DNA from 3 places in the Pantoea sp. SGAir0184 genome. Region 2 is predicted to be linked to each of the others. Evidence: predicted binding sites of a transcription regulator. Region 2 holds the regulator's gene; each other region holds the start of a gene.
The links. The regulator CRP, encoded in region 2, controls carbon source genes, mostly activating them, when cyclic AMP is high. The targets are predictions, from matches to a motif close to ATGTGANNNNNNTCACAT.
Positions count from the first base shown of each region.

Region 1: C1N60_RS16380 (iron-containing alcohol dehydrogenase) is a predicted target of CRP. The motif match lies at 6,621-6,638, and genes of this name have one in related genera.
Region 3: azuC (stress response protein AzuC) is a predicted target of CRP. The motif match lies at 7,106-7,123, and genes of this name have one in related genera.

Region 1 covers NZ_CP028050.1:3,427,866-3,438,634, forward strand. The annotation lists gene cueO (multicopper oxidase CueO) at 1-1,148, opposite strand, end outside; gene C1N60_RS16350 (YacC family pilotin-like protein) at 1,326-1,673, shown strand; gene speE (polyamine aminopropyltransferase) at 1,783-2,637, shown strand; gene speD (adenosylmethionine decarboxylase) at 2,657-3,466, shown strand; gene C1N60_RS16365 (DeoR/GlpR family DNA-binding transcription regulator) at 3,545-4,306, opposite strand; gene C1N60_RS16370 (D-threonate 4-phosphate dehydrogenase) at 4,313-5,341, opposite strand; gene C1N60_RS16375 (D-threonate kinase) at 5,286-6,557, opposite strand; gene C1N60_RS16380 (iron-containing alcohol dehydrogenase) at 6,746-7,900, shown strand; gene C1N60_RS16385 (dihydrodipicolinate synthase family protein) at 7,912-8,796, shown strand; gene C1N60_RS16390 (phosphoglycerate dehydrogenase) at 8,968-9,921, shown strand; gene C1N60_RS16395 (MFS transporter) at 9,963-10,769, shown strand, end outside.
Region 2 covers NZ_CP028050.1:314,627-325,395, reverse strand. The annotation lists gene tauD (taurine dioxygenase) at 1-462, opposite strand, end outside; gene tauC (taurine ABC transporter permease TauC) at 459-1,289, opposite strand; gene tauB (taurine ABC transporter ATP-binding subunit) at 1,286-2,053, opposite strand; gene tauA (taurine ABC transporter substrate-binding protein) at 2,064-3,044, opposite strand; gene C1N60_RS01425 (LacI family DNA-binding transcriptional regulator) at 3,280-4,260, shown strand; gene C1N60_RS01420 (LysE family translocator) at 4,262-4,864, opposite strand; gene C1N60_RS01415 (hydrolase) at 4,925-5,941, shown strand; gene C1N60_RS01410 (YheU family protein) at 5,944-6,162, shown strand; gene C1N60_RS01405 (phosphoribulokinase) at 6,224-7,093, shown strand; gene C1N60_RS01400 (OsmC family protein) at 7,164-7,568, opposite strand; gene crp (cAMP-activated global transcriptional regulator CRP) at 7,873-8,505, shown strand; gene C1N60_RS01390 (YccS/YhfK family putative transporter) at 8,564-10,639, shown strand; gene C1N60_RS01385 (bifunctional acetylornithine/succinyldiaminopimelate transaminase) at 10,636-10,769, opposite strand, start outside.
Region 3 covers NZ_CP028050.1:145,835-156,603, forward strand. The annotation lists gene C1N60_RS00670 (PhzF family phenazine biosynthesis protein) at 1-641, opposite strand, end outside; gene C1N60_RS00675 (glutathione S-transferase family protein) at 756-1,379, shown strand; gene C1N60_RS00680 (aminotransferase-like domain-containing protein) at 1,346-2,836, opposite strand; gene C1N60_RS00685 (LysE family translocator) at 2,972-3,559, shown strand; gene C1N60_RS00690 (malate:quinone oxidoreductase) at 3,837-5,447, opposite strand; gene C1N60_RS00695 (DUF1158 domain-containing protein) at 5,974-6,219, opposite strand; gene mntP (manganese efflux pump MntP) at 6,505-7,077, shown strand; gene azuC (stress response protein AzuC) at 7,197-7,274, shown strand; gene C1N60_RS00710 (fumarylacetoacetate hydrolase family protein) at 7,465-8,301, shown strand; gene treB (PTS trehalose transporter subunit IIBC) at 8,572-10,014, shown strand; gene treC (alpha,alpha-phosphotrehalase) at 9,998-10,769, shown strand, end outside.

The DNA of each region.
Region 1 (10,769 bases), 1.1 Mb from region 2:
GCGCCGTGCTGGCTGCCCATCGCTTTGGCACCGTAGCGCTGCTGCAGCGCCTGCATGCCCTGCTGATCCAGCTGCGAATCCATCATCAGCTGCAGCCAGCGGCTCTGCAGCCCTTCCGTTGCCGGCAGCGGCGGCACATCCACCAGCTGGTCTGGCAGCGTACCGCTGGCCATCACGCGCAGCGGCAGAATCTGCACCAGCGGCAGCGGCTGATCGAACGGCGCCAGCGTCATGCCCATCTGCGTGACCGGCAGCGTTACGATATCGAAGGTTTTGCCGTCTGAAGTATCCACCAGCACTTCAAAGCGCTCGCCCGGCAGCAGCGGCAGGCTCTCCACCTTCACCGGTTCAGCCAGCAGGCCACCGTCGCTCGCCACCACGTACAGCGGACGTTTATCGCTGGCGGCGATGTGCAGCGAGCGCGCGTTGCAGCCATTGAGCAGGCGCAGCCGCAGCCAGCCGCGCGGCACCGCGTGCTGCGGATACGGCACGCCATTGGTCAGCATCAAATCGCCAAACCAGCCCACGGCGGCGCGCATGATATCCAGCTGATAATCGATACGCGTGCCGTCCTGAGTGAGCTGCTTATCCTGGAAAATCAGCGGCACATCATCTTCGCCCCACTGCATCGGCAGCCGCAGCTTGCCGGACGCCTCATCTTCCAGCAGTACCAGCCCTGCCAGCCCCTGCGCCACCTGATAGCCGGTTTTGCCGTGCTGATGCGGATGGAACCAGCAGGTCGCCGCCGGTTGATCGGGGGTAAAACTCACCTGACGCGTGGCGCCGGGCGCAATCAGCGCCTGCGGACCGCCATCCACCGCGCCGGGAATTTCCAGCCCGTGCCAGTGCAGCGTGGTGGCTTCCGGCAGGCGATTATGAATATTGACGGTGACGCTTTTCTCACGCTGCAGGCGCAGCGCCGGGCCGAGCAGGCTACCGTTGTAACCCCAGGTTGGGACGGATTTGCCGTTCCACTGGCTGCTGCCGGTCATGGCGGTCAGCGTGTACTGGCCGTGTGCATCGGGCTCCAGCAGCGACGGGATGGGCAACAGCGGGCGCGTAGCGGCCATCAGCGAGCGGCTCCACAAGGGCAGCGCGCCGGCTGCACTGAGGGCGGCGGTCAGCTTGAGAAAATGACGACGTTGCATATTCATATCCTTATCGTGAATAGGGGCACAGCGTAAACCTTTCCCCTGCGGGAGGGTCAAGCGATGAAAGCGCCCGCCGGGATAAAAAGCGCGCCAGTGGCCCATTTAGCCAAATTTAGCGGAATCCCGGCAATAACTGTGCTAACGTCATTAAATTGTCCCTTGTTGAGAACGATTATGACGAAAAGCATCAAGATCCTGCTGCTGGCGGGACTCCTTGGCTTCTCCTCCACCAGTTTTGCCCTGAGCGAATCCGAAGCAGAAGATCTGGCTGACCTCACCGCGGTGTTTGTCTATCTGAAAAATGATTGCGGCTATCAGGATCTGCCCGACGCGCAGATTCGTAAAGCACTGGTGTTTTTTGCCCAGCAAAACCGCTGGGATCTGAGCAATTACAGCGCTTACAACATGAAATCCCTCGGTGAAGAGAGCTACAAAGATTTGAGCGGTATCGCCATCACCAACGACAAAAAGTGTAAGTCGCTGGCGCGCGATTCCCTCAGCCTGCTTGCCTACGTGAAATAATCCTCCGCCCTGCGCTGCTGTTAACGCCCTGACCGTGCAAGCACGGTCATAATTCGTTATGCTTTTTTCTGGCATTATTGCGCGTTAACAGCATAAGGAGCGCTCCGGCATGGCCGAAAAAGAGACCTGGCATGAGACGCTGCATAGCGGCTTTGGCCAATATTTCAGCGTAGACAATCTGCTTTACCGCGATAAAACCGCGCATCAGGATCTGGTGATCTTTGAGAACGCCGCGTTTGGCCGCGTGATGGCGCTGGACGGCGTGGTGCAAACCACCGAGCGCGATGAGTTTATCTATCACGAAATGATGACGCACGTGCCGATTCTGGCGCACGGCAATGCCCGGCGCGTATTGATTATCGGCGGCGGTGACGGCGCGATGCTGCGCGAGGTCGCCCGGCATCAGCGCGTTGAGCACATCACCATGGTGGAAATTGATGCCGGCGTGGTGAATTTCTGTCAAACCTATCTGCCTAACCACAGCGCCGGCGCTTACGACGATCCGCGTCTGCAGCTGGTGATCGACGATGGCGTTAACTTCGTCAGCCAGACGCAGGAACGGTTTGATGTGATCATCTCCGACTGTACCGATCCAATCGGTCCCGGCGAGAGTCTGTTCACCTCGGCGTTTTATGCCGGCTGCAAACAGGCGCTCAATCCCGGTGGCGTGTTTGTCGCGCAGAACGGCGTCTGCTTCCTGCAGCAGGATGAAGCGGTCAACAGCCACCGCAAACTCAGCCACTATTTCGCTGACGTCAGCTTTTATCAGGCGGCGATTCCGACTTACTACGGCGGCATCATGACCTTCGCCTGGGCGAGCGACGATCCGGCGCTGCGCCAGCCGGACCTTGCGACGCTGCAGTCACGTTTTGCCGCGGCCGGACTGCCCTGCCGTTACTACACGCCACAGCTGCACATCGGCAGCTTTGCCCTGCCGCAATACCTTTTAAACGCGCTCAGCTGATCTCAGGAGGTGAACCCAATTGCAAAAGCTAAAACTACATGGCTTCAATAATCTGACCAAAAGCCTGAGTTTTTGTATCTACGACATTTGCTATGCCAATAGCGAAGCCGAACGTGATGGCTATATCGCCTATATTGATGAGCAATATAACGCCAACCGCCTGACGGAAATCCTCACCGAGACCTGCTCGATTATCGGTGCTAACGTGCTGAATATCGCGCGCCAGGATTATGAGCCGCAGGGTGCCAGCGTGACGATTCTGGTCAGCGAGGAGCCGATCAATCCGCAGGATATCGATAATTCCGAGCATCCCGGCCCGCTGCCCAATTCGGTGGTCGCGCACCTCGACAAGAGTCACATCTGCGTGCACACCTATCCGGAAAGTCACCCGGAAGGCGGTTTATGTACCTTCCGCGCCGACATTGAAGTCTCGACCTGCGGCGTGATTTCGCCCCTGAAGGCGCTGAATTATCTCATCCACCAGCTGGAGTCGGATATCGTGACCGTGGATTACCGCGTGCGCGGCTTCACCCGCGACGTCAATGGCGTGAAGCATTTCATCGACCATGAGATCAATTCCATTCAGAACTTCATGTCCGAGGATATGAAAGCGATGTACGACATGGTGGACGTTAACGTTTTTCAGGAAAACATCTTTCATACCAAGATGTTGCTGAAGGAATTTGATCTGAAGTATTACCTGTTCAACACCAAACCTGAAGAGCTGAGCCCGCAGGAGCACAAGCGCATTACCAATCTGCTGTGGAAGGAGATGCGTGAGATTTATTACGGGCGCAATATTCCGGCGACGGGATTGAAGTTGTTATAACTCAGCGCCAGCAGTGGGTGAAGGCTGCGCCGCGGTAGCGCAGCGCACGGCATTCACCCGCTGATGCGGGCGGCACATTTACGCGGTCAGCTGCAGGCCAATGCCGCGCTCGCGCAAATCACGGCATACCGCTTCATCAAGGCGGGAATCTGTCACCACATCGGTCAGGCTATCAATCGGTGCCGCGCAGTACAGCGACCATGAGCCATATTTACTGCTGTCGGCCAGCAGAATGCGCCGGCGCGCGTTGGCCAGCAGATCCATCTTCAGCCCGGCTTTGTCTTCCGTCGGCGTGGTAATACCGCGCTCAATGCTCCATGAGTTACAGCTGACAAACGCAATGTCCGGATTGATACTGCGCAGCAGGCGCCGGCCGTGCTCACCAATGCACGACTGGCTGGAGTCGTCGATGCGGCCGCCGATGATGGTGGTCTCAATCTGTTTAAACTCCGACAAAAACAACGCAATGTGCAGATCGGCGGTGATCACCCGCAGCTGCAAATGGGTCAGCTGTCGTGCCAGTTCCAGCATGGTGGTGCCGGCATCCAGCACCACCGCATCGCCGGACTGCACATAGCTGGCGGCGAACTGGGCGATGGCCTGCTTCTCCGCCAGGTTACGCTGCATCTTCTCCAGCGTGGTCGGCTGCGTCGGGATAAAGCGGTTCAGCGTGACGCCGCCGTGGCTGCGGCTAATCACCCCTTCCTTGTCCAGCTTAATCAGATCGCGGCGAATGGTGGCTGGCGAAGCAGAAATGGCGCTCACCAGCTGTTCAACAGTGACCAGATTATGACTTTTGAGATAGTCCATAATCTGGTCGAGACGGCTTTGTCCCTTCATATTTCCCTATGCAAGCTGCATCGCGAGTTTTATCGAGATCGCCATGCTCGCAGAGTTCGCTTTACCTGTCCAGGCGATATCAAATGCCGTGCCGTGGTCGGCGGAAGTGCGGATAAACGGCAGTCCCGCCGTGATGTTGACGCCATCGTAAAAGCCAAGCAGTTTCAACGGGATATGTCCCTGATCGTGGTACATCGCCACCACCATATCGTACTGCCCCTGCTGGCACTGTAAAAACACCGTATCCGGCGGGCACGGGCCATGGACATCAATGCCCTGCTGCTTCATTGCCTGGATCGCTGGCGTCACCGTGGTGATCTCTTCATCCCCAAACAGGCCATTCTCGCCCGCGTGCGGATTGACCCCGGCGACGGCGATGCGCGGTTGGTCATAGCCCACGCGGCGCAGGAAGCTGTCAGCCATGCCGATCACCGTCTGAATACGTTCGCCGTTCAGCGTGTCGAGGAACTTACGCAGCGCGATGTGCGTGGTCACGTGGATCACTTTCAGATGGTCGGTATACAGCACCATGGCGTAATTTTTGGTTTGGGTCAGCTGTGCCAGCAGTTCAGTGTGACCGGGATAAAGGTGGCCCGCCGCGTGCAGCGCCTCTTTGTTCAGCGGGGCGGTGGCAATCGCCTGCACGTCGCCCGCCAGCGCCAGTTCGGTGGCGCGCTTCACGCAGCGCCAGGCCAGATCGCCGGCCTGCTTCTGTACCTTGCCCGGCTGCAGCGCGTCAGGATCGGCCAGCGGCTCATCGATGACGTTAATGATGCCCGGTGCGAAATGCGCATCCTGCACGCTGTCCAGCACGCGCAGATCGGCCTGCGGCGTAATGTTCAGCGCCAGCACCCGACGCAGCGTCGCGGCACAGCCGACCACCACCGCCGGAATGCCCGCCAGCTCCCCTTCCGCCAGCGCTTTAATGATGATTTCCGGGCTGATGCCCGCCGGATCGCCCATGGTCACCGCAATAGTGTTATTCACTCGACTTCTCCTCAATAAAACGAATGGCTTCTGCCAGGGTGTTTTCATCACCAAAGCCACCCGCTTTGGTCATCACCGACAGGTGTAATTCACTGTTAAGCAGAACCCCGTGCGGCACACAGCCCGCCACCTGGCCCTGAATCTGAAAGCCGCTGGCCCCGAATGCCTGCGCCACTGCGATGGCCACGTCACCGCCGGAAAGAAACAGGCCGGCAGGCTGAATGTGTGCGCAGACGGCGCGCGTCAGCTGCGCCAGAAACTGGCAGATGCGCTCGCCGAGCTGCTGGCGCGTAATCTGCTGCTGCTGACACAGCTGCGCAATCGCGTGGCGCTGATCAGCCTGTTGCGTGGTGCGCACCACACAGTGCACGCCCTCGCGCAGCGCCTGGACCATCGCCTGCTGCCAGGCCGCCGCCTGCGGCCATGCCGGTGTGGCAAACAGCTGGCAAATATCAATATCAATCAAGCAGATGTCACGCTGGCTGGCGAGCCGGGCGATTTGCTGCTGCGCCATGGCGCTCATCGAACCGACTATCGCCAGCACCGGGCGAGAGGGTCGCGCAGCAAGATGCGCACCCAGCGCATCGCTTAACCCGGACGCGCCGACCAGCAGCGGACGTTCCGGCAGCGTCGCGGCAGCCGCGATAATGGCGTCGATATCCGCCTGCTGTTCCGCGTCCAGTACCAGCAGGCCCTGACTGGTCGTCAGCCGTGCGGCCAGCGTGCCGCTGCGTACCGTGGCAAGATCGATCTGCTCGCCCGGCAGGTCGCATTGCATCTGCAGCCGCGTCAGCACGTTACTGCTGGTCACCGGGGTTTTAGGATCGCTGGCAAATTCGGTATCAGTCAGGCGCTGTTGATGGATCCACACTTCCCCGCCGCGCGTGATGCGGCCCAGCTTAGGCACCGCCGGCACCACCAGCGCCAGCCGTTTCGCGCTGACCTGCAGCGCGGCAGCCACCTCAGCGCCTGGATTGCCGCGCAGCGTTGAGTCAATCTTCTTAAACAGCCAGTCGTGTTGCGCTATCTGCTGATGCGGCTGAATGGCGGCATGCGTGCGGCTGGCGGCTTCCGCTGCGCTGACCGCGCGGCTATCGGTGCTGATCACCAGCACATCCGCAGCGCCGGCCTCCGGGGGTGTCAGGTTATTGAACAGCACGTGGACGCGCGCGCCGGCCAGCGCGAAGCCGCTGCCTGCGTCGTTGGCGCCGGTAAAATCGTCGGCAATCACCAGAACGGGCGTTTTCCATGGCGATGAAGTCATTCTCTCTCCTGTCACGGCCCCTTGCCGTGCTGCATTTGATTATATTCAATCATGATTGATTATATGTGAGCAAGATCAAATTAATTGAAATCGATATCGCCTATAAATTTAGCCTCAGAAAGGGATACACCCCGCACAGCATTGAGCAAACCTAATCATAATGTGCAAAACCGTTATAAGGGCATGACATGAATATCAACAGCACCGTGATCAGTGGCTATCAGGCTCTGAACGATCTCAGCTATTTACTGCAGGATAAGCAGAAGGCGTTGCTGGTCACTGACAAAAACATTCTGGGCATTCCGGCGGTGCAGGCGCTTATCGCCCGGCTGCAGCAGCAGATCGCCAGCCTGAGCCTGGTTGATACGGTGCCGCCCGAGCCGAGCCAGCATGATGTGGCGGCGATTGTTGCGGCGCTGCCGCACGGCGACGTCGATCTGGTGATAGGCATTGGCGGCGGCAGCGTGCTGGATGTGGCGAAGCTGCTGTCCGTGTTGTGCGTGGCCGATGCGCCAACCCTGACGGCGCTGCTGGCCGATGAGAAGCCGCACACGCGTACCGCTTCTTTACTGATCCCGACCACGGCCGGCACCGGCTCGGAAGCCACGCCCAATGCCATCCTTGCCATTCCGGAGAAGGAGACCAAGGTCGGTATTATTTCGCCGGTGATGCTGCCGGACTACGTGGCGCTGATTCCGGAACTGACCACCAGCATGCCGGCGCACATCGCCTCGTCGACCGGGATTGATGCGCTGTGCCACCTGATTGAGTGCTTTACCGCCACCGTGGCCAATCCGGTGAGTGATAACTATGCGCTGATCGGCATGAAAAAGCTGTTCGCCAGCCTCGAAAAGACCCTTGCCGAACCGGACAACCTGGAAGCACGGCTGAATATGTTGTGGGCGTCCTACTACGGCGGAGCGGCGATCGCCCATGCCGGGACACACCTGGTGCACGCCATGTCGTATCCGCTGGGCGGCAAGTATCATCTGCCGCACGGCGTGGCCAACGCCATTCTGCTGGCGCCGTGCATGCAGTTTGTGCGTCCGGCGGCGGTGAGCAAGTTCGCGCAGGCCTACGATCTGCTGCCGGATGCCGATAGCGCACTGGATGAAGAGGCCAAATCGCACGCACTGGTGGCCTATTTCGCCGCGCTGGTGCAGCGCCTTAAACTGCCGGCCAGCCTGGAAGCGCTGGGTATCGGGCCGGATCATCTGCCGTATCTGGTCGAAGCCGCGCTGGATGTGCAGCGCCTGATGAAGAATGTACCGATGAAAGTCAGCGCCGACGATGTGCGCAACGTCTACCTGACGCTGTTTCCGGCGTTAAATCACTCAGCATGAGCGGGGAAATCATGAGCAACACCATTCAGGGCGTACTGACCGCCATCGTCACCACTTTTGATCGCGACGGAGCCTACAATCCTGCCGCGCAGCGTGAACAGATTCGGCGTCAGCTGAGCGCCGGTAACGGTATTTTCTGCGGCGGCACCAACGGGGAATTTTTCGTGCTGAACGAGCAGGAGAAGCTGGCGGTGACCGAGACCTGCGTCGACGAAGTAAACGGCAGCGCACCGGTGGTGGCGCACATTGGCGAGATCTCGACGCGTGACACTATACGGCTGGGCAGGCAGGTGGCAAAGCTGGGCGTGGATGCCGTCTCGGTGATCACCCCTTACTTTGTCCCGCTTAAACAGGAAGAGCTGATTGATCACTACCGTGCCGTGGCCGACGCTATCGACGTCCCGCTGTTTCTCTACAACATTCCGGCGCGCACCGGTAATACGCTGCTGCCGGAAACCGTGCGCACGCTGGCAGCGCATCCCAACATCATTGGCATCAAAGACAGCGCCGGCAGCTACGAAAGCCTGAGCGGCTTTCTGCAGGCAGCGGCAGGTATTGCGCATTTCAACGTGCTGAACGGGCCGGATTCACTGATTCATCAGGGCTTCGTCGATGGCTGTTCCGCCTGTATTTCCGGGCTGGCTAACGTGGCGCCGAAAGAGATTAACGCCATCTGGGCGCGCTTCCATGCCGGTGACATCGCCGGATCGCGCGCCGCTCAGGAGAACGTCACCGGCCTGCGTACCGATCTCTACAGCATTGGTTTTTCCCCGGCGGCGGTGAAAAAAGCCGTGGCGCTGCTCGGCTATGAGGTCGGCGACAGCCGCTATGCGGTGCGCTTCTCTGCCGCAGAGGAGCAGAAAATCCGCCAGATCGTGAATCAGTATTTGCAGTAAAGCCAGTAAATTCAAAGCACTTACCGCACGTAGCTGTGGTAGCGGCGCGATTCATCGCGCAACATAGGCGCCGCTTCCCCCTGCCGCCATCAGGCTTATGGTTAATCTGACGGTGGCGGGTCGGATTCAGGCAGCGATGGCTGCTGTTATTAACACCGGGACGCATTTGCTATGAAAGTCATCTGTACTTCACCTTCGTTCGCCCGCTACGACGCCGCGCCGATCGACACACTGCGCCGGCAGGGCTTTGAGCTGATTACGCTGCCCGCCGACGCGCCGCTCAGCGCGCTGGCGCCGCATCTCGCCGACACCGTCGCCCTGATCGTGGCCTTTACCGAGGTCAACGATGCGCTGCTGTCGCTGGCACCGCAGCTGAAAATTGTCTGCAAGCACGGCGTGGGCGTCGATAACATCGACCTCGACGCAACCCGTGCGCGCGGTATTTACGTGACGAACGTGCCGGACGCGAACAAACACGCGGTTGCCGATTTCGCCTTTGCGCTGATTCTCAATAGCGCGCGCCAGATCACCACCGCCGCAATAGAGACCCGCGCCGGCCACTGGCCGCGCATTTTTGCCACCGACGTCTACGGCAAAACGCTCGGCATCATCGGCCTGGGCAATATCGGTAAGCAGGTGGCACTGCGCGCTAAAGGCTTCAATATGCGCATCCTCGCCTTCGATTTTTATCCCGATGACGCCTTCGCCGCCGAACACGGCGTGACGTTTGTCAGCCTCGATCAGCTGACGGAGCACAGCGACTTCATCACCTTACATATGCCGCTCACGGACCAGACACAAAACCTGTTCGACGCTGCGCGCCTGAAGCGCATGAAGAAGAGCGCGTTTCTCATCAACGCGTCACGCGGTGGCGTGGTGAATGAGCAGGATCTCTACCAGGCGTTGCAGGATAACGTGATTGCCGGTGCGGCGGCGGATGTCTTTGTGCAGGAACCGCTGGCGCAGCATCCGCTGTTCACCCTGAGCAACTTTATCCCCACGGCGCACCTTGCCGGATATACCGACGGTGCTATCAGCGCCATCGGCGAACGCTGCGTGACGCAGATTGTGCAGTGTATAAAACAGGGCGAACGCCCGATGAATGTCATGAACGGGCTGGCCTGACGCCGCCCTCCTCTGTCACCCTTTTCGCGTGGATAATGATTATGACCAACACCGCACGCTCAACACGCATCAGATGGTGGATCGCCGGCCTGATGTGGCTGGCCATTGCCATTAACTATATTGATCGTACCGTACTCTCTGCCGCCGCACCGCACCTGATTACCGAGCTCGACATCAATCCAGAGATGATGGGCTTTATCATGGCGGCATTTTTCTGGTCCTACGCGCTGTTGCAGATCCCGGCAGGCTGGTTTGCCGACCGCTTCGGCCAGAAAAAAGGCCTCGGCATCGCTGTCGGCTGGTGGTCGATCGCCACCATGGCGATGGGGCTCGCCACCGGCTTTAAATCGCTGCTGGCGCTGCGTCTGGCGCTCGGCGTGGGTGAAGCAGCGGCTTATCCCAGCAACGCCGGTATTACCGCGCGCTGGTTCCCGGATCGCGAGCGCGCCACCGTCTCCGGCCTGTTCGACAGCGCATCAAAATTTGGCGGGGCCGTCGCCATGCCGCTGATCGTCTTTATGATCGCGCTGTTCGACTGGCGTCTGACCTTTCTGGCGATTGGTGCCGTCGGGCTGATCTGGGTCATCGCCTGGTACTTCATTTATGCCGAGAACCCGGAAGACCACAAAGCGATCAGCACCGATGAAGTGCGCCTGATCCGCGATGGCCAGGCGCAGAAGCACGGCGATAAGAACGTGCGGCCGATGAAGTGGTACAAGCTGCTGCGCTACCGCAACATCTGGGCGATGTGTATTGGCTTCTTCACCATCAATTACACTTCCTACTTCTTTATCACCTGGCTGCCAACCTACCTGGTGAAAGACAAAGGGATGGATTTCCTGAAAATG
Region 2 (10,769 bases):
GTCGTGCTCCGCCTGCAGGCCACTCAGCAGCTGTTTGAACGGCTCTGACAGCGCCTCGTAAGCGGCAATTCCGCTGGTCCACAGCGTATCGCCACCGCTCTCCGGCAGCAGCTTTGAGGCCAGAATAGCGATCGCCGGCGGCGTCTGAATAAAGGTGACGTCGGTATGCCAGTTATCGTTGTCCGGCGGATTATCCTGATGCGTATCCAGCACGATAATCTCTTCCACGCCCTCGGCATGCGGATAAACCGGATGAATGTGCAGATCGCCGAAGCGGATCGCCAGCGCGCGCTGCTGCTCCGGCGTAATGCGCTGATCGCGCAGAAACAGCACCTGGTGACGCAACAGACCATGGTAAAGCTGCTCAAACTGCGCGTCACTCAGCGGACGGCTGAGATCGACATCGCTGACCTGCGCCCCGATATACGGACCCAGCGCGGTAAAATTCACTCGTTCGTTCATTGCTGTTCTCCATTCCAGGGCGTCAGTCGGCGCTGTAGCGCACGTAAACCCAGTTCTAAACTAAAGGCAATCAGGGCGATCACCGCGATGCCCGCCAGCACCACATCGGTGGCGAGAAACTCCCCAGCCGACTGCACCATAAAGCCCAGTCCGCGCGTCGCGGCAATCAGTTCGGCCGCCACCAGCGTGGACCAGCCCACGCCAAGACCAATGCGCAGGCCGGTGAGAATCTCCGGCAACGCACCGGGCAGAATGACAAAACGCAGCAGCTGCCAGCGCGTCGCCCCCAGCGCCTGAGCGGCACGGATCCGCACCTGCTGCGTATTCTTCACGCCAGCCAGGGTGGATAAAGTCACCGGCGCGAAAATTGCCAGATAAATCAGTAAAATCTTTGAGGTTTCGCCAATGCCAAACCAAATCACCATCAGCGGCAAATAGGCCAGCGGCGGTACCGGTCGATAGAGTTCAATCAGCGGATCGAGCAGCCCGCGCACCGCCGGGCTAAGCCCCATGGCAATGCCCACCGGAATGCCGATCAGCGCGGCAAAGAACAGCGCCACCAGCATGCGCGTCAGGCTGGCACCAAGGTGCTGCCATAGCGTGGCATCCATAAAGCCCTGCGGACCGGCAATAACCAGCAGCTTATGCAGCACCTGCTGCGGCGGCGGCAGAAACAAGGGCGCAATCAGCCCCAGCGCGGTCACGCCCCACCACAGCAGCAGCAGCACGGCCACGCTCAGCAGGCTCAGCGACAGCTGGCGGGAAAACGGCCAGCGCAGGCGACGAACGCGGGACGTCCGGCGCTTGTCATCAATAACGGCACTCATACAAACGCCTCCCGCTGCGCGAACACCTGGTTCAGGACATACTCACGTCGTTCGATAAATGCCGGATCGGATTTGATGCTGCGGCACGGCTCGCCTGCGGCGAAGCGCTGGCCAAAGTCGAGCTTCAGGCGTTCCACTACGCGACCCGGACCCGGCGACAGCAGAACCAGTTCGCTGGCGAGAAAGACGGCTTCTTCGATGTCATGGGTGATCAGCAGAATCTGCTTGCCGGTATCGCGCCACAACGTCAGCAGCAGCGTCTGCATTTGCTCGCGCGTGAAGGCATCCAGCGCACCGAACGGCTCATCTAACAGCAGCAGCTGCGGATCAGCGGCCAGCGCACGGGCAATCCCCACGCGCTGACGCTGACCCCCAGAGAGCTGCCAGATAAAACGCTTTTCTGCGCCCTCGAGCCCGACCTTACGGATCAGACGGCGGGCGATATCGTGCCGTTCAGCTTTTGCCATGCCCGCCAGCTGCAGGCCGAACGCCACGTTATCGATGACGTTACGCCACGGCAGTAGCCCTTCGTTCTGAAAGACCACGCCGCGCTCTGCGCCCGGTCCGCGTACCGGCTTGCCATCCAGCGTGATACTGCCGGACTCCAGCGGCAGAAAGCCGGCGATCAAGTTCAGCAGCGTGGTTTTGCCACAGCCGGACGGCCCCAGCACCACCAGCAATTCGCGGCTGGCCAGCTGCAGATTGATATCCTGCAGCGCCGGTTGCCCGGCGTAACGTGCGTTGAGATGGGTGATGCTGAGCATAAGGCCTCCGTTATTTGGCTAAGGGGGCAACAAAGCGCGTGGTGACAAAGCTGCTGTAGTCACTGGCGGCATCCGGCACTTTGCCCTGCTCTTTCAGAAACTGTGCGGTATCGACAATCGCCTTGTTGACCGGCTTGCCCAGCTGTTCCACCTGCTGCTGCGCCGTCAGGTAGGTATTGCCTTTCACCAGTCCGGGGACGTCACTTTCCGGCACGCCGCTCAGGCGCGACAGCTTGCTAAGGTTATCCGGCTGCTGCAGCCACTGTTCCGGGTTGGCGATATAGGCCTGCTGCGCGGCAATCGCGCTACGGGCAAAAGCGGTGACCACTTCAGGATGCTGCCGGGCAAAATCCTTGCGCACCACCCAGACGTCGAGCGTCGGTGAGCCCCACTGCCCGACCTGCGACGAGTCGGTCAGCACCTTGCCGTCTTTCTCCAGTTCATTGACGGCGGGCGCCCAGACGTAAGCGCCGTCAATATCACCGCGCTGCCAGGCAGCAATGATCGCTGGCGGCTGCAGATTGACCAGTTGCACCTGGGTGGGTTTGATGCCCCAGTGTTTCAGCGCGGCCAGCAGGCTGTAATGGGTGGTGGAGATGAAGGGAACAGCAATGCGTTTGCCGATCAAATCTTTGGGCGAGCTGATGCCTTTTTTCACCACCAGCGCTTCAGAATTGCCCAGCTGTGAAGCCAGCAGGAAAGCTTCAATCGGCAGCTGCTGCGTGGCGGCCACCGCCAGCGGGCTGGAACCGATGTTGCCAATTTGCACATCGCCCGAGGCTAACGCGCGCAGGACGCTGGCGCCGCTGTCGAATTTGCGCCAGTCAACCGTGGCACCGCTCTCTTTGGCAAAGGTATTGTCAGCCTGCGCCACTTTGGCCGGTTCCGCCGACGTCTGATAAGCCACGGTCACATTGACCGCCTGCGCCTGAAAGGTCATCAGCGCTAACGCGGCTGCTACCGCGCTTATTGTTTTGGTTACTGCCATCATCATGCACCCCAATGTTGAGTCGTGACGGCAGTGTCGCCAGCAGCAATGATTTCATAAAGGAATTAAAAATTATCCCTAATAAAAATCGGTTCTTAGATCAACATCGGGTAACGCTATGCAAAAAGTGCAAATACAAAACCGCTGGTGCGGAAGAAATATGTCAGGCGCTCACATGCCGACTGTGGTATTGATCTCGTCTTGATTTTTTCCCCCTTTTACAGCGGTACTGGCCTCCATGTCGATTGAGAAAGTTGCGCGCCTCGCGGGCGTGTCGAAAGCCACGGTTTCACGGGTGTTAAACCAGCATCCTGGCGTCCGGCCAGATACGCGTAAACGGGTGCTGGCCGCAATTAATGTGTGCGAATACCAGCCCAACCTGCTGGCGCGCCAGCTGCGTACCGCGCAAAGCAACATGTTGCTGGTGCTGATTTCCGATATCACCAATCCGTTCTGTTCACGGGTGGTGCAGGGCATCGAGGCGGAGGCCGAAGCGCATGGCTATCACATCCTGTTATGTAATTCCGCGTCACAGCTGCGGCGCGAAACCGCCTATCTGGCGCTGCTGGCCGGCAAAGTGGTAGATGGGGTGATCACCATGGACGCCGCGGCCTGTCTGCAGGGACTGAAAGAGTTGATTGGTGATGCGCCGTGGGTGCAGTGTGCGGAGTACGATCCCTCGGTGAACGCCTCCAGCGTCACCATCGATAACCGTCAGGCGGCCTATGACACGGTGCATTATCTGGCCGGCAAAGGGCGTCAGCGCATTGCGCTGGTCAACTGTGATATGCGCTATCTCTATTCGCACCAGCGCGAAAGCGGCTATCGCGAGGCCATCACGCAGCTGGGGCTTGACTGGCACGGCGTCGCTTACGCCAGCGACATCTCCTGCGAAGCGGGCAGCGCGGCGCTGCGCGAACTGCTAACGCAGCCAGAGCGGCCGGATGCGGTGTTTGCGGTATCGGACGTGCTGGCGGTTGGCGTGATTCACGCTGCTCTGGAGGCCGGACTGCGCGTGCCAGAGGATCTGGCGGTGGTCGGTTTTGACGGCATTCCGTTTACCAGCAGCATCAACCCGCCGCTGACCACCATTGCCCAGCCGATGAACCAGATGGGTGCGCGCAGCGTGCAGCTGCTGCTGGCGCGCATCCGTCAGCGCCAGGCGGCAGTGGTGCATGAAGTGCTGCCGTGGACGCGCATTGAGCGCGCCTCCAGCTGACTCAGTGCCAGATCAACAGCACGCAGGCTGCGGTCAGCGCACCCATGGCGAGGTTGAAGATTTTCCACGCGCGCGGGCTGCGCAGCAGGCGGCCAATCAGCGAGCCGAAACCCATCCAGATCACGCCGGAAACCACGTTCACCAGCGCCATGCCGATGCTGATCGCCACCACGGAATGCAGATAGGCGCTGCCGGCAAGGCTAAAGCTGGCGACCGCACCCAGCGCCATCAGCCACGCTTTCGGGTTGATCAGTTGCAGTAACCCGCCCTGCCAGAAAGGCATCTGCTTCACGCTGGCATCGTCGGTCTCCAGCGTTTCGTATTCGGCGGTGGCAATTTTCCACGCCAGCCACAGCAGGTAGAGGCTACCGGCCACTTTCAGTACCAGATGCAGTGAGGGATAGAGCAGAATCAGGCTGCCGATGCCAAACGCCACCATCAGCAACATCACCTGCATGCCAATCATGATACCAATCAGCAGTGGAAAGGTGCGCAGGAAGCCAAAATTAGCACCTGAGGCGGTAAGTAACATATTATTGGGCCCTGGCGTGATGGCCGCGACCCAGAGAAAGCCCAGCATTGATAAAAAAAGACTCAGTTCCATGTATATTCGGGTGCTCCTCACCCAGAAAAGCGAACAACCCATCGAAGCTATCAGCGAGTTATGCATCAGACAAGTACTATCCCAGGCTATTTTGATCGCCCGAGCGGCGAGCGCTTTACCCCGCTGCGCGGCTTCGGCAATGCGCATCTGCAAACGCTGCTGCCGCGCCTGCTGCGCCGGCGCGTCACGCTGCGCCCGCACTGGCAGCGCCTCGATCTGCCAGACGGCGACTTCGTCGATCTGGCGTGGAGCGAAGATCCGGCACAGGCACGTCACAAGCCGCGCATGGTGCTGTTCCACGGGCTGGAAGGCAGTTTCCGCAGCCCGTATGCCCATGGGCTGATGCAGGCGTGTCAGGCGCGCGGCTGGCTGGCGGTGATCATGCACTTCCGCGGCTGCAGCGGCGAGCCTAACCGTCTGCAGCGCATCTATCACTCCGGTGAAACTGAAGATGCGACCTATTTTCTGCACTGGCTGCAGCGCGAATGGGGCACGGTGCCGACTGCCGCGGTCGGCGTTTCGCTCGGCGGCAATATGCTGGCCTGTCTGCTGGGGCTGCAGGGCACGTCGGCCCCGCTGGATGCCGCGGTCGCCATTTCCGCGCCGCTGGCGCTGGAGCCGTGCAGCCAGAAGCTGGACGTGGGCTTTTCACGCTTTTATCAGCACTACCTGCTGACCCAGCTGAAGAAAAACGCCACGCGCAAACTGCGCGCCTGGCCGGGCACGCTGCCGGTCGATCTGACGCAGCTGCGCGCCTTCCGCCGGCTGCGTGAGTTTGATGATGCGATTACCGCCCGCGCCCACGGGTTTATTGATGCGCGCGACTATTATCAGCGCGCCAGCGCCATGCCATTGCTGACCGGCGTGCGCAAGCCGCTGCTGATCATCCATGCTAAAGACGATCCCTTCATGACCGATGCGGTGATCCCGCAGCCGCAGCAGTTGTCTGCCACAATTGAGTATCAGCTGACGCAGCAAGGCGGTCACGTCGGCTTCGTGGGCGGCAGCCTGCTGCGACCCAAAATGTGGCTGGAGCAGCGCGTGCCGGACTGGCTCTCAACTTATCTGGATATGTAACTGTGATTATTCCCTGGCAAGAACTCGACCCGACAACGCTGGAAAACCTGATAGAAAGTTTTGTGCTGCGTGAAGGCACCGATTATGGCGAGCAGGAGCGCAGCCTGACGCAGAAAGTGGCCGACGTGCGCCGCCAGCTTGAGCAGGGCGAAGTGGTACTGGTGTGGTCAGAATTGCATGAATCGGTCAATATTATGCCGCGGCGGGAATTTCGCGGCTGATGCGTCAGGCGGCAATTCGTGGTAACAATGCTCATCGCCGGACTTCACAGGGAGCGCTGTTATGTCAGCCAGGCATCCAGTCATAGCCGTTACCGGTTCCAGCGGCGCCGGAACCACCACCACCAGTCTCGCCTTCCGTAAAATTTTCCAGCAGCTGGATCTGCACGCGGCGGAAATAGAAGGCGACAGTTTCCATCGCTATACCCGTCCGGAAATGGACATGGCGATTCGTAAGGCGCGCGACCTCGGGCGTCACATCAGCTACTTTGGCCCGGAAGCCAACGACTTCGGCCTGCTGGAGCAGACTTTCCGCGACTATGGCCAGAGCGGACTCGGCCAGTCGCGCAAATATCTGCACACCTACGATGAAGCGGTGCCGTGGAATCAGGTGCCGGGCACGTTTACGCCCTGGCAGCCGCTGCCGGAAAACACCGATGTGCTGTTCTATGAAGGCCTGCACGGCGGCGTGGTGACGCAGCAACATAACGTGGCTGAACACGTCGATCTGCTGGTTGGCGTGGTACCGATTGTTAATCTGGAGTGGATTCAGAAACTGGTGCGCGACACCAGCGAGCGCGGCCATTCGCGCGAAGCGGTGATGGATTCGGTGGTGCGTTCGATGGAAGATTACATCAACTACATCACGCCGCAGTTTTCCCGCACGCACCTCAACTTCCAGCGCGTGCCGACCGTGGATACCTCGAACCCGTTTGCCGCGCGTGAGATTCCGTCGCTGGATGAGAGCTTTGTGGTGATCCATTTTCGCGGCCTGGAGGGCATCGCTTTTCCTTATTTACTGGCGATGATCCAGGGCTCGTTTATTTCCCACATGAATACGCTGGTGGTGCCGGGCGGCAAGATGGGACTGGCGATGGAGTTGATCATGACGCCGCTGGTGCAGCGGTTGATTGAAGGAAAACGTATTGAATAGCGCAGGCTAACGCGCCAGTTTCGCCGGGAGGAACTGAGATCGGGAGCGCAGGGCCGCGCTCCCGGCTGGATTACAGCTCCACCACTTCGTAGCTGTGCGTTATCTCGACGCCCTTGCCCAGCATGATCGCGACCGAGCAGTACTTCTCCGCGGACAGATCCACCGCGCGCGCCACCGCTTTATCGCTCAGCGCTTTGCCGCTGACAATAAAATGCAGATTGATATGCGTAAAAATGCGTGGCGCTTCTTCGCGGCGTTCCGAGGTCAGTTTGACTTCACAATCGGCGACATCGTTGCGCCCCTTTTGCAGAATCGACACCACGTCAATCGCGCTGCAGCCGCCCGCAGCCATCAACACCATCTCCATCGGGCTGGGCGCTTTATCACCGGAATTGCCGTCCATTAATACCTGATGACCGGATGAGGATTCTCCGAGAAAGGTCAGCCCTTCCACCCATTTCACTCGTGCCTGCATTATTCTTTCTCCTGAAGCGGCGGTTTTGCCGCCAGAGTACGCTTTCACCTGACAAACAGCAATGCAGACGCATCCCCCACCTGCTGAAGCGAGACAACAGGAGACAGGTTGCAAAAGCTATGCTACAAACAGTGCTGAAAATATTTTCGTCACGAAAGACGAAAGCGGGACGAATCAAAAGCATCGCTTACGAATCCACCCCCGAATAACTGTCCCTCACGGGAAACGCTGGACGATTTCACCGCCTGACAGGGAAAACTGCCCCCTGTATTTTGGGCACGATTACAACAGAGGATAATAGCGAATGGTTCTCGGCAAACCGCAAACAGACCCTACACTCGAATGGTTCCTGTCCCATTGCCATATTCACAAATATCCATCCAAAAGCACCCTCATCCATCAGGGTGAGAAAGCGGAAACGCTGTACTACATCGTGAAAGGTTCCGTCGCGGTACTGATTAAAGATGAAGAAGGCAAAGAGATGATACTCTCCTACCTCAATCAGGGGGATTTCATCGGTGAGCTCGGCCTGTTTGAAGAGGGCCAGGAGCGTAGCGCCTGGGTACGTGCGAAAACCGCCTGCGAAGTGGCTGAAATTTCCTACAAAAAATTCCGTCAGCTGATTCAGGTCAATCCGGATATTTTAATGCGCCTGTCGGCGCAGATGGCGCGTCGCCTGCAGGTAACATCTGAAAAAGTCGGCAACCTTGCCTTCCTCGATGTGACCGGCCGTATCGCGCAAACGCTGCTCAACCTGGCGAAACAGCCTGATGCCATGACCCACCCGGACGGTATGCAGATCAAAATCACCCGTCAGGAGATTGGTCAGATCGTGGGCTGCTCACGCGAAACCGTGGGTCGTATCCTGAAAATGCTGGAAGATCAGAACCTGATCTCTGCACACGGCAAAACCATCGTCGTTTACGGCACCCGCTGATTTCTTCTCACCTACGGCGTGATGGCAACATCGCGCCGTTTCTGTTTACGATGAGCTGATGTGGCGTCGAATCATCTATCATCCGGAAGTTAACTATGCGCTGCGGCAAACGCTGGTGCTGTGCCTGCCTGTGGCGCTCGGCTGGCTGTTTGGCGATCTGCAAAAAGGGCTGCTGTTCTCCCTGGTGCCGGCCTGCTGCAACATCGCCGGTCTGGATACGCCACACAAGCGGTTCTTCAAACGGCTGATTGTCGGCGGCGCACTGTTCGCCAGCGGCAGTTTTCTGATTCAGTACCTCACGGCTTACGCTGTGCCGCTGCCGCTGATTCTGCTGGTGTTGCCGCTGTTGGTGGGCGTGACCGGTGAAATCAGCCCGCTGCATGGTCGTTTGCTGCCCGGCACGCTGATCGCCGCCATCTTTACCTTAAGCCTCGTCGGCCGTATGCCGATGTGGGTCCCGCCGCTGCTGTATATCGGCGGGACGCTGTGGTACGGGCTGTTTAACTGGTTCTGGTTCTGGCTGTGGAAAGAGCAGCCGATGCGCGAGACCCTCAGCCTGCTGTACCGCGAGCTGGCCGATTACTGCGACGCCAAATACACCCTGCTGACGCAGCTGACCGATCCGGAAAAAGCGCTGCCGCCGCTACTGGCGCGCCAGCAGAAAGCGGTCGATCTGATCACCACCTGCTACCAGCAGATGCATATGCTGTCCGCCAGCCGTGATAACAGCCATAAACGCCTGACGCGCGCTTTCCAGGTCGCGCTCGATCTGCAGGAACATATCTCGGTCAGCCTGCACCAGCCGGAAGAGGTGCAAAAGCTGGTGGAGCAGAGCCACGCCGAGGCGGTGATCCGCTGGAACGCGAAAATCATTTCGGCACGGCTGCGCGTGCTGGCCGATGCCATTCTCTATCACCAGCTGCCGGAACGCTTCCACATGGAGAAGCCGCTCGGCGCGCTGGAGAAAATTGCCCGGCAGCACCCGGATAATCCGGTCGGTAATTTCTGCCTCTACCATTTCAGCCGCATCGCCCGCGTGCTGCGCACGCAGAAGCCACTGTACACCCGCGACCTGATGGCCGATCGCCAGCGCCGCCTGCCGCTGCTGCCGGCGCTGCGCAGCTACCTGTCGCTGAAATCTGCCGCGCTGCGGACGGCGGCGCGCTTCGCGGTGATGCTAATGTTCGGCAGCGCGCTGGCGCTGTTCTTCAATATTCCCAAGCCTTACTGGATTCTGATGACCATCATGTTTGTCAGCCAGAACGGCTACAGCGCCACGCGCGTGCGCATTCAGCACCGGGCGCTCGGCACCTTCGCCGGCTTGCTGATCGCCGCGGCGTCGCTGCGCTTTGCTGTTCCGGAGTCGATTGCCCTGCTGACCATGCTGGTCATCACGCTCGCCAGCTATCTGATCACGCGTAAATATTATGGCTGGTCGATGATTGGCTTTACGGTGACGGCGGTGTATTCGCTGCAGCTGCTGTCACTGAATGGCGCGCAGTTCCTGCTGCCACGCATGATGGATACGCTGATGGGCTGCCTGATTGCCTTCGCCGGTATGATCTGGCTATGGCCGCAGTGGCAGAGCGGGCTGCTGCGCAATAATGCGCACGATGCGCTGGAGGCTTATCAGGAGGCGCTGCGCCTGCTGCTCGGTCCGGAGCAGGCGCCGGAGAAGCTGGCGTATCAGCGCGTCAAGGTTAACCAGGCGCACAACGCGCTGTTTAACTCGCTCAACCAGGCGTCCACCGAACCGGGCTTTAACTTTCAGTATCTGAAAGATATGCGCCTGTGGGTGACTCACAGCCAGTTTATCGTCGAGCACATCAACGCCATGACCATTCTGGCGCGCGAGCACACCATGCTGACGCCAAAGCTGGCGGAGCGCTATTTGCAGTCCTGTGAAATCGCGCTGCAGCGCTGTCAGCAGCGGCTGGCTTACGACGGGCCGGGCAACGACAGCAATATTCTGGAAGCGCCGGAGAATCTGAATGAGGGGCCGGTGACGATTGTCGAACAGCATGTGAAGCGCATTCTGCAGCACCTCAATGTGATGCACACCATTTCTTCACTGGCGTGGAGCCAGCGCCCGCATCACGGCCGCTGGCTCAGCGTGCTGAAGCCGAAAGGTTAGTTCAGGACTTTCGCGATCGCCCGGGCAAAGCGCGCCATGCCTTCTGCGATATCGGTCGGCTCAATCACCAGCGACGGCACAAAGCGAATCACATCGCTGCCGGCGGTCAGTACCATCAGGCCTTCAGCGG
Region 3 (10,769 bases), 170 kb from region 2:
TTCTCGACCAGCAGCGCGCGCACCTCGTACTGCGCCTCTGCATCCTGCGGCAGCGGTCCAAACAGGGCGATACCGTTCACACCCGCATGCTGCTGCAGCCGCAGTAAATCGTCCGCCTGGGTGACCACCTCCAGCACCGCCTGCGCGCTGCTCATCGGAATCAACAGCCAGCGAATCCCCATATCCGCCACGGCTGGCGTCTGGCTGAGATCGAACGCGTCACTGTGCAGCGCGCTGCTCATCAGCGCATCGCTTAACGGCGTCAGGCTGGCGTCCGGCGCGGCAAAGGCCAGCGTACCGTCAGCGCCAATCTGCACCTCCACCAGGCCCACGCCGCACTCCTGCACAATCTTACCCGCTGTTTTCAGGGGCCAGCCGGCTTCCAGCAAGGCATGCGCGGTGCCAAGCGTGGGGTGTCCGGCAAACGGCAGTTCGCCGCCGGGCGTAAAGATGCGCACACGATAGTCGGCTGTGGCATCCTGTGGTGGCAGCACGAAGGTGGTTTCCGACAGATTGGTCCAGCGTGCGATGGCCGCCAGCTGTGCGTCGCTCAGACCCTGGGCATCCATGATCACCGCCAGCGGATTGCCGCTGAACGCGCCTGTGGAGAACACATCCACTTGTTTAAACGCCACCTGCATGTTTGCTCCTTTCCTCATTGAGGTTGTCTGAAATCCGGATTTACATCCTGCAGATTGCTTAAGGCGTCTAACAGGACTATGAATAGATTAACAATTCTGCCAGCGGAGTCCGCTATGTTAAAAATTCTGGGCCGTAACTCGTCAATCAACGTTCGTAAAGTGCTGTGGCTCTGTTCAGAGCTGGATATTGCCTGGGAGCACGAGCCGTGGGGCGAAGACCCGCAGTCGTTGCACTCACCGCAGTTTATGGCGCTCAATCCCAACGCCATGGTGCCGGTGATCATCGAAGATGACTTCGTGATGTGGGAGTCCAACGCGATTCTGCGCTACCTCGCCAACAGCAACGGCGGTGAATGGCTCTACCCGGATAATCCGCGCGCGCGTGCGCCGGTCGATCAGTGGATGGACTGGCAGGCCACCGAGCTCAACACCTCATGGCGCTATGCTTTTATGTCGCTGGTGCGCAATTCGCCAGCCCATCAGGATCCGCGCCTGCTGGCTGCCGCCATCAAAGGCTGGAGCCACACCATGGGTATTCTTAATCAGCAGCTGGAAAAAACCGGGCGCTACGTCGCGGGCCGAAACTTTACCCTGGCCGATATTCCGGTTGGCCTGGCGGTGAACCGCTGGTTTGAAACCCCGCTCGACCATCCGGACTTTCCTGCCGTGCAAACCTATTACGAGCGCCTGACCGAACGCGAGGGTTACACCACCTGGGGCCGCAACGGTAAGCCCTGATCCTGACCCGGCGCGATACCGGTGATTTCACAGGCCAGCGCGCCGGTGCGTTTCAGTGCCCAGGTGTAACGCTCATCAAACGGATAGCAGCAGGAGAGACGCAGCGCATGGCGATAGCGATCGCTCAGCGAATAGAGCGCGCCCGGCGTGACGCAAATCTGCTCCTGCAACAGGCGATGGAACATCTCCACCGTGTCAACCTTGCCCGGCAGCTCGACCCAAAACACAAAGCCGCCGCGCGGCAGGGTAGCGCGCGTGCCCTGCGGGAAGTGACGGGCAATGATGCCGCGCGCCGCATCCAGATTGGCGGCATAGCGACGCCGCAGCGAACGCAGATGGTGATCATAACCGCCGCTGGCGAGGAATTCGGCCAGCGTTTCGCTCAGCAGTTTTGATTCGGTCATCGACGATACCGCTTTCAGCCGCGCAATCGCCGGGTGGAAGCGGCCGGCAGCCGTCCAGCCCACGCGAAAATCGGGCGCGACGGTTTTGGTAAAGCTGGTGCAGTAAATCACCCAGCCGTCGCGGTCAAAGGCTTTGACCGGTGGCGACAGCGGCCAGTCAAACTGCAATTCGTCATACAGCCCATCTTCCAGCAGCGGAACGTGGTAAGTGTTCACTAACTTCGCGAGACGCTTTTTATTTTCCAGCGGCATCACGTAGCCCAGCGGATTCTGCGCGCCCGGCATGGCGATCAGCGCCTGAATGCGCTGCTCCTGTAGCAGCATCTCCAGCGCATCCAGCGACAGGCCGTTTTGCGGATCGGTGGGGATTTCCAGCGCCTTCAGCCCGAGTGAGGCCAGCAGCGGGAACAAAAAGAAGTAGGTCGGCGATTCAAGCCCGACGCAGTCGCCCGGCTTCGTCACCGCACGCAGCGCCAGCTGCAGCGCTTCCATGCAGCCGTGGGTCAGGGTGATGTCCGCGACAGTCAGATTCAGGCCGGTGTGCAGGCTACGGCGCGCAATCTCCTCCCGTAAGCGCTCACTACCCGGCGGAAGCGCGTAGCGACCAATGATGTCGTTATCGCGGCGAATAAGGGAGGCGGTAATGCGTCCCAGTTTCGCCGCCGGAAACAGCTCACTATCCTGCGGGCAGGCCAGCGAAATATTGGTGTAGTCGGGGTGATTCTGCGCGGCGAACACCTGCTCGATCAGTTCCAGTTTTTGCGTGCTGGGGTCATTAACGCTGGCGCTCATTGGCCTGAGCGGTCGCGTCACCGCGGGCAGCACGCCACGCACGTAGTAGCCCGACTGCGGACGGGCTTCTATCAGGCCGCGATCTTCAAGGATATGCCAGGCACTTAGCACGGTATTGATGCTGACCTGGTGCGACTGTGCCACGCGCCGGATGGCCGGTAGGCGCTTACCCGGCTTCAGCGTGCCCTGATGGATAGATTCGGCAAAACTGTCCGCCAGCTGCTGGTACAGCGTCTGGCCGGATGAGAGAGGAAGGGACACAAAAGCCTCCGCGCGCGATAGGTACAATTTAAAATTGCCTTAACTGTATCCATCACAATAGTGATTTTGTGTCTCTGTTGCCATTGTAATTTGCGCATTAGCATGGTGTTTCGTTGATTCTCAGGGAAACGCACCATGCTCGATCCATCCTTCTTTAGCTACGTTACGGTGATGTCGATTACACCGGGTCCGAACAATCTGTTACTGGCCACGTCCGGCGTCAATTTTGGCTTCCGGCGCACGCTGCCGATGCTGTTTGGCATCCTGCTCGGCTGTGCGTTACAGATGCTGCTGGCGAGCGTGGCGCTGGAGCTGCTGTTGCACTGGATGGCGTCTGTGCGGTTGCCGCTGACGGTGGTGGGATGCAGCTATTTGCTGTGGCTGTCGTGGAAAATCTTCCGCGCCGGTGCGCCGCAGCTGCGCGAACGTCCGCGTCCGATGACCCTGCTGGGCGGCGTGTGTTTCCAGGCGGTGAATCCCAAAGCCTGGCTGATGGTCACCAACGTGGCGCTGATGTACGCCAACAGCAATGGTGTGCTGGCGGTGCTGCTCGGCTTTGCCGCCCTCAACCTGCCGTGCATTTTAATCTGGGCAGCGCTGGGCGATCGGCTGCGCCATCACCTGCAGATTGCGTGGAAACGTCAGGCGTTCAATACGCTAATGGCGCTGTCGCTGGTGGCAACCACCGGCTGGATGCTGTATGACGCGCTGCTGTTGAGCTGATGCCACGGCGTTGGATGGCGCGGTAAGCAGGGGCACAATATGGGGGCTGGTCAGTTAACGAAGCCGTACGACGCACCCTGATGTAGCGGCGCGATTTATCGCGCAATGTGCAATGTATTGTGCCGCTAACAAACGCGCGCTTCCTGGTGAATAAATCCCAGGCTGAACCGTCAGGGATTGCGTCATCCAAAGGGCGACACCGTAATCAAAAAAAGAGGCCGCGATTGCGGCCTCAGTCAGGTCTGTATTTACCGGTTGAAGGGACAGGCGTCGCCGCTTACTTGCCCACCACATGGGCGGTTTCACGGCCTTCGTCGTTGGCAGCTTCCGGCGTGATGACGGGTGCGTAATCCAGCTGCAGCACGCGACTGGTTTCGGCCAGCACCTTCTCGGTCAGCGCCACGTCGCCGTTCAGCTTGCGGCCCCACGATGGGATTACCGCGCGGATTTTGGTTTGCCACTCTGGCGAGCGCATCTGCTCCGGGAACACTTTCGCCATCAGCTCCAGCATAATCGGTGCTGCGGTGGAGGCGCCTGGTGACGCGCCCAGCAGCGCAGAGATCGAGCCGTCGGCCGAGGTGACCACTTCGGTACCGAGACGCAGCACGCCGCCCTCTTTCTCATCATTTTTGATGATTTGCACGCGCTGACCGGCCGTGACCAGCTTCCAGTCTTCCTGTTTTGCCTGCGGCACATAAGCGCGCAGTGCTTCCATACGATCGTCATCGCTTTGCAGCACCTGATCGACCAGATATTTCACCAGATCGAAGCTTTTCAGCCCAACCTGCATCATCGGCAGCAGGTTACTGCTGTTCATCGCGCCGAACATATCCAGCAGCGAGCCCTGCTTGAGGAATTTGGTGGAGAAGGTCGCAAACGGGCCAAACAGCAGCACCTGCTTGCCATCCAGCACGCGGGTATCAACGTGCGGTACCGACATCGGTGGTGCGCCCACGCTGGCTTTGCCGTACACCTTCGCCATGTGCTGCGCCACCACGTCCGGGTTTTCCGTGACGAGGAACGAGCCGCCCACCGGGAAACCGGCGTAGCCTTTTACTTCCGGGATGCCGGTTTTTTGCAGCAGCGGCAGCGCCGCACCGCCGGCACCGATAAACAGCTGGCGCGCGGTCAGCACCCGCGACTCACCGCTGGCGAGGTTGTGCAGGTTTACCTGCCAGCGCCCATCGCTCAGGCGCTTGATATCGCGCACTTCCTGACGCAGACGCAGGCGGAAATGCGCTTTCTTCTCCAGCGCGGCAATCAGCTGACGCGTCACCTCACCGAAGTTGACGTCGGTGCCCATGTCGGTCCAGGTGGCGGCTACTTTCTGTTTGCGGTCGCGCCCGTTCATCACCAGCGGAATCCACTGAGCAATCTGGTCACGGTCTTCGGAATAGTTCATGCCGCGGAACAAGGTGCTTTTCTGCAGCGCCTGGAAGCGTTTGCGCAGGAAGTCCACGTTGGCCTCGCCCCAGACAAAACTCATGTGCGGCGTGCTGTGAATAAAGCTTTGTGGATTACTCAGGTTGCCTTTCTGTACGTGATACGCCCAGAACTGGCGGGAAATCTGGAAGGATTCGTTAATCGCCACCGCTTTGGCAATGTCGATGCTGCCATCCGCTCTTTCGGGCGTATAGTTCAGCTCGGCCAGCGCCGCGTGGCCGGTGCCGGCATTGTTCCAGCCGTTAGAGGATTCGACTGCGACATCATCCAGCCGCTCGACCATCTCAATCGACCAGTCTGGCTCGAGATCCTGCAGCCAGGTGCCTAAGGTAGCACTCATCACGCCTGCGCCGATCAGCAGGACATCTACGTCTTTTCGTTCCTGAAGGTGTGTGCTTTCCATGCCAGCGGCGGCTAGCGCCAGATTTACCGCAGTGTTGCTCATGAGGCGACATCTCCTCTCTGTTGCCCTGAAGCTCAACAGGTTCGCAGGCGAAACAGCCACGCTTTTTGCAAGCGCGTTGCGCTATTTCTCAAAGGTTAAGACTCAGGTTTAAGCCATAGGTGTGATAACGGTTAACTGCACGTTATGCATATGCATTCGAATATAACATTCTCGTATCGGAATTAAACGTTTGTTTATTTTTTAAATGCAGAAATGATTCAGCATAAGAATTAATCAGCCCGACGGCGCTGTCATAAGGGATTTTTATCCCCTAATCAGGCAGTTATAGTAACGTAGTTGTTGCGGCAGTGTGAGGGAAATGGAGAGGGTTGATTTCACACGGTGAGCTGGATCACAAATTAACGCATTGAAAAAGATAGGTTTTAGCGAAATTGATTTTTTATGCGGATTTTATGTTGCCTGATGTTTCGCCAGATCGTGTAAAAATAATGTTACATTTGTGTGACTTTTAATTTGGGCACCGTGTCAGGCGCCCGTCAGAAGAAAAATGCATCACGTACACCGTTCAGCGCAGCTGGAACCAGCGGCGCCAGACGAAGCGGATAATGAAAAACTCAACGGTACCCAGCAGCAAAAACCAGACGCAGAACACTATGGTGTACAGCTGATTCACATCCTGCAGATGCAGAGCCTGCTGCAGCTGTTTTGCCAGCGCCAGGCCAAACGAAGGGGCGGGCAGCAGTAGCGCCGAAAGAAAGCCCAGCAGCAGAATGCCGCCTGGGATGATCAGCGTTTCAAACGGGTTTTTCATCGCATCATTCCAAATCAGTTAGCGCGGGCATTAGCGCATAAAACCGCGGCGCGGTGCAATCCCCGCAGCAGCGCGCGCTAAGAAATTTCTTCTATTCCATCCACTTAGCTACAGAAATAGCGGCAGTTAAGAGTTATAGCCTTTGCTATACTTAAACCCATGATTTTGTTGTCTTTTTTTTAGCGGGTTAGCGTGCTAGACTGCGCGCACTTTTTCATTACTGAACCCGATATGCGGACAAAGTGCAGGCTTAATCGTCTTATTTCACCGCATTGACTGAAAACCATGACATTTATCGCAACCCTGATTCTGGCCTTTGGTATGTCGATGGACGCTTTCGCTGCAGCACTGGGCAAAGGCGCGTCGCTGTATCGTCCGGGTTTCAAAGAAGCATTACGCACAGGGCTGATTTTTGGCGTCATTGAAATGCTGACGCCGCTGGTGGGCTGGGCCATCGGGCTGGCCGCCAGCCACTACATTATGGCGTGGGATCACTGGGTGGCATTTGGTCTGCTGGGCATTCTTGGCGGACGAATGATCATGGAAGGTTTCCGTCAGACGGCCGATGAGCCGTGCGAAGCGCCGCAGCGCCACGGCTTTATGGTACTGGCGCTGACGGCGGTAGCGACCAGCCTTGATGCGCTGGCGGTGGGTGTTGGCCTCGCGTTCCTGCAGGTTAACATTGTGCTCACCGCGCTCACCATTGGTGCGGCTACCACTATCATGGCGACCACCGGAGTGCTGGTCGGCCGCTTTATCGGTCCGGTAATGGGCAAATGGGCAGAAGTGCTGGGCGGCGTGGTACTGATCAGCATTGGCTGCACCATCCTGATTGAGCACTTAGGGCTGTTCCGTTAACGTCTGGCACGATGGGGTGGGCGCGTTTTTGTGATCTGGTTCAAAAATAATTGCGTGAAAAATGCGCGGGCGTTATAATTTTCGCGTAATTCTTCAACAATTTTTGTATCAGGTGCACCATGAAACGTTTTTTCCGCTCCGTGTTTCGCTCTTATGTTGAGACCTTCAAACACGTACCGCCGGGCGCCTTAAACTAAGCGCTCCGCCAGAAACCCTCGATAATCGCGGTCAGGGATCGACCTGTGGTTATCACCCGGCGCCGTTCCCCTCTGCGCACCTCTGTCACCAAAACTCACAAACATTAATTACTTTACCCTCAGGTCATACCGCTTTTCCGTCTGGCTTTTGATAACCTGCGCGCAAATTCTCTATAACATTGAGGCCATCATGCAGCTGTGCAGTTTTTCTCTTATTGACCAGGCAAGAAAAAGTTATGGCATCGTGCAACCCGACGGCGTGATCGATCTCGGTGCGCGGCTGGGCGACAGCTGTCCGGATTTGAAAACTCTGCTGCAGCGCGGTGGCCTGAGTGACCTGCAGGTGTACCTGAGCGAGCCGGTGGACTATGCCTTCAGCGCGATTCGCTTCCTGCCGGTGGTGGAAAACCCAGGCAAAGTCTTCTGCGTTGGTATGAACTATGCCGACAAGCGCCAGGAGTTTGCCGCCACGCTCGACGCGCCGACGCTGTTCGTACGCTTTGCCGATTCGCTGGCAGCACACGAGCAGCCCCTGCTGAAACCGGCGACCACGGCTGAATTTGATTACGAAGGCGAGCTGGCGGTGATCATCGGCAAAGCGGCTTATCAGGTAAAAGCCGCCGATGCGCTGCAGCATGTGGCGGGCTACAGCTGCTTTATGGATGCCACGGTGCGCGACATGCAGTTCACCTGGTTTACCGCAGGCAAAAACTGGCAGCAAACCGGCGGCTTTGGCCCGTGGATGACCACCGCCGACGACATCCCGGACCCGCAGCAGCTGGCGATCAAAACCTGGCTGAATCAGCGTGAAGTGCAGAACGATACCACGGCCAGCATGGTGCATCCGGTGGCGAAGATCATTGAATACATCTCGGCGTTTAGTCCGCTGTCACCGGGCGATGTCATCATCACCGGCTCACCGGGCGGCGTGGGGAAAAAGCGTACGCCACCGCTGTTTATGTTCCCTGGCGATGAGATCGAAGTGGAAATTGAGAAGATTGGTCGTCTGCGCCACCGCATCGTCTGACGTTTTGCTGCGCGGTGGCGAACGTTGCACTGCCACCGCGCTACCGCTTAAATAATTATTCAACAATACGAAATGTCCCGAATTTATATTTAAATGGCGCAGATTTAGTTATCAGGTTAAATAATTATTGTTAAGTTAATTTTCCTGCGATGTATTGCGTAAATATTTTTGTGATCGCCAACTAATTCCCTCGCTTTGCTATAGTTAAAATTAAAAGCAGCGGCGTATTATCGTCCACTGCCGATTCCGGCATGGAAATAAGGGATGATAATGAAAACCATCAGTCGCGAGATCATTAACGATCTCATTGACCGCGTGGGCGGTCGGGAAAATATTCTGTCACTTTCGCACTGTATTACCCGCCTGCGCTTTGTTCTGCAGGATGTCGACAAGGCCGATCCGGAGGCCATCCGCGCCACGCCCGGCGTTAAAGGATGCTTTAATTCTGCCGGACAGTTTCAGGTAATTATTGGAACCGAAGTTGACACTTATTATAAAGCGTTAGTTGAAGCACTAAATATTAGTGAGACCTCTAAGGAGCAGATTAAATCTGCAGCGCGCAGCCAGATGAAATGGCACGAGGCATTATTATCCCATTTTGCTGAGATATTTTTCCCGTTATTACCGGCGTTAATTAGCGGCGGTTTAATTCTCGGTTTCCGTAACGTGCTCGGCGATATTGCCGTGGCGGATGATAAAACCCTGGTGCAGCTCTATCCCGGTGTGAAAGGGTTGTACGATTTCCTCTGGCTGATTGGCGAAGCGATCTTCTTCTATTTGCCGGTGGGGATTTGCTGGTCGGTGGTGCGCAAGCTGGGCGGTACGCCAATCCTGGGGATTGTGCTGGGCATTACGCTGGTTTCACCGCAGCTGATGAATGCGTATCTGATTGGCAGCCAGGTGCCGGAAGTGTGGAACTTTGGCTGGTTCAGCATTGATCGGGTCGGCTATCAGGCGCAGGTGATCCCGGCGCTGCTGGCCGGGCTGGCGCTGGCAAAAATCGAACTGGCGCTAAAACGTATCGTGCCCGCCTATCTGACGCTGGTGGTGGTGCCGGTGTGTGCGCTGCTGCTGTCGGTTTTCCTCGCCCACAGCCTGATTGGCCCATTTGGCCGTCTGATTGGCGACGGCATCGCCTTCGCGGTGCGTCATCTGATGACCGGCAGCTTCGCGCCGATTGGTGCCGCGCTGTTTGGCTTCCTGTATGCGCCGATGGTGATCACCGGCGTGCATCAGACCACGCTGGCGGTTGATCTGCAGATGATTCAGAGCATGGGCGGCACGCCGGTGTGGCCGCTGATTGCGCTGTCCAATATTGCACAGGGTGCTGCGGTGGTCGGCATCATTATCGCTAACAAAGATCGTGCTGAACGCGACCTCACCGTGCCGGCCGCCATTTCAGCGTGGCTAGGCGTAACGGAGCCGGCGATGTACGGCGTCAACCTCAAGTACCGCTACCCTATGCTGTGCGCCATGATTGGCTCTGCGCTGGCGGCGCTGCTGTGCGGCCTCAACGGTGTGATGGCCAACGGCATCGGCGTGGGCGGCTTGCCGGGCATCCTCTCGATTCAGCCACAGTACTGGACGGTTTACTCGCTGGCGATTCTGGTGGCGATACTGGTTCCGCTGCTGCTGACCGTCATCATCACCAAACGTAAAGCGGCAACCGCCATCATCAGCCAGGCCGAGGTGCAACATGAACAGGCACGCTGAATATCCCTGGTGGCGCCAGGCGGTGATCTACCAAATCTATCCCAAAAGTTTTCAGGACAGCGGGGCGCGGGGCACCGGCGATCTCAACGGTGTGATCCAGCGGCTGGATTATCTGCAGCAGCTGGGCGTTGATGCGCTGTGGCTGACGCCGATCTATGTGTCGCCGCAGATCGATAACGGTTACGACGTGGCGGATTACACTGCCATCGATCCCGCCTACGGCACCATGGCCGACTTTGACCACCTGCTGGCGGAGACGCACCGGCGCGGTATGCGCATGGTGCTGGATATGGTGTTCAACCACACCTCGACCGAGCACGCCTGGTTTAAGCGTGCCGAAGCCGGTGAGCAGCCGTACGTCGATTTCTATATCTGGCGCGACGGGGTGCCCGGCACGCCGCCCAATAACTGGCAGTCTAAGTTTGGCGGCAGCGCCTGGGCGTGGAACGAACGGCGTCAGCAATACTATCTGCACCTGTACGCGCCGGAGCAGGCCGATCTCAACTGGGAAAACCCGGCGGTGCGCGAGGCGTTAAAGCAGGTGTGCCATTTCTGGGCGGATCGAGGCGTCGATGGATTGCGGCTTGATGTGATCAACCTGGTGTCGAAGCACCAGGATTTTAGCGACGATCTGCCCGGCCATGACGGGCGGCGCTTTTACACCGATGGTCCGCGCATCCATGACTACCTGCAGGAGTTCAACCGCGATGTGTTCACGCCGCGCGGGCTGATGACGGTGGGGGAAATGTCCTCGA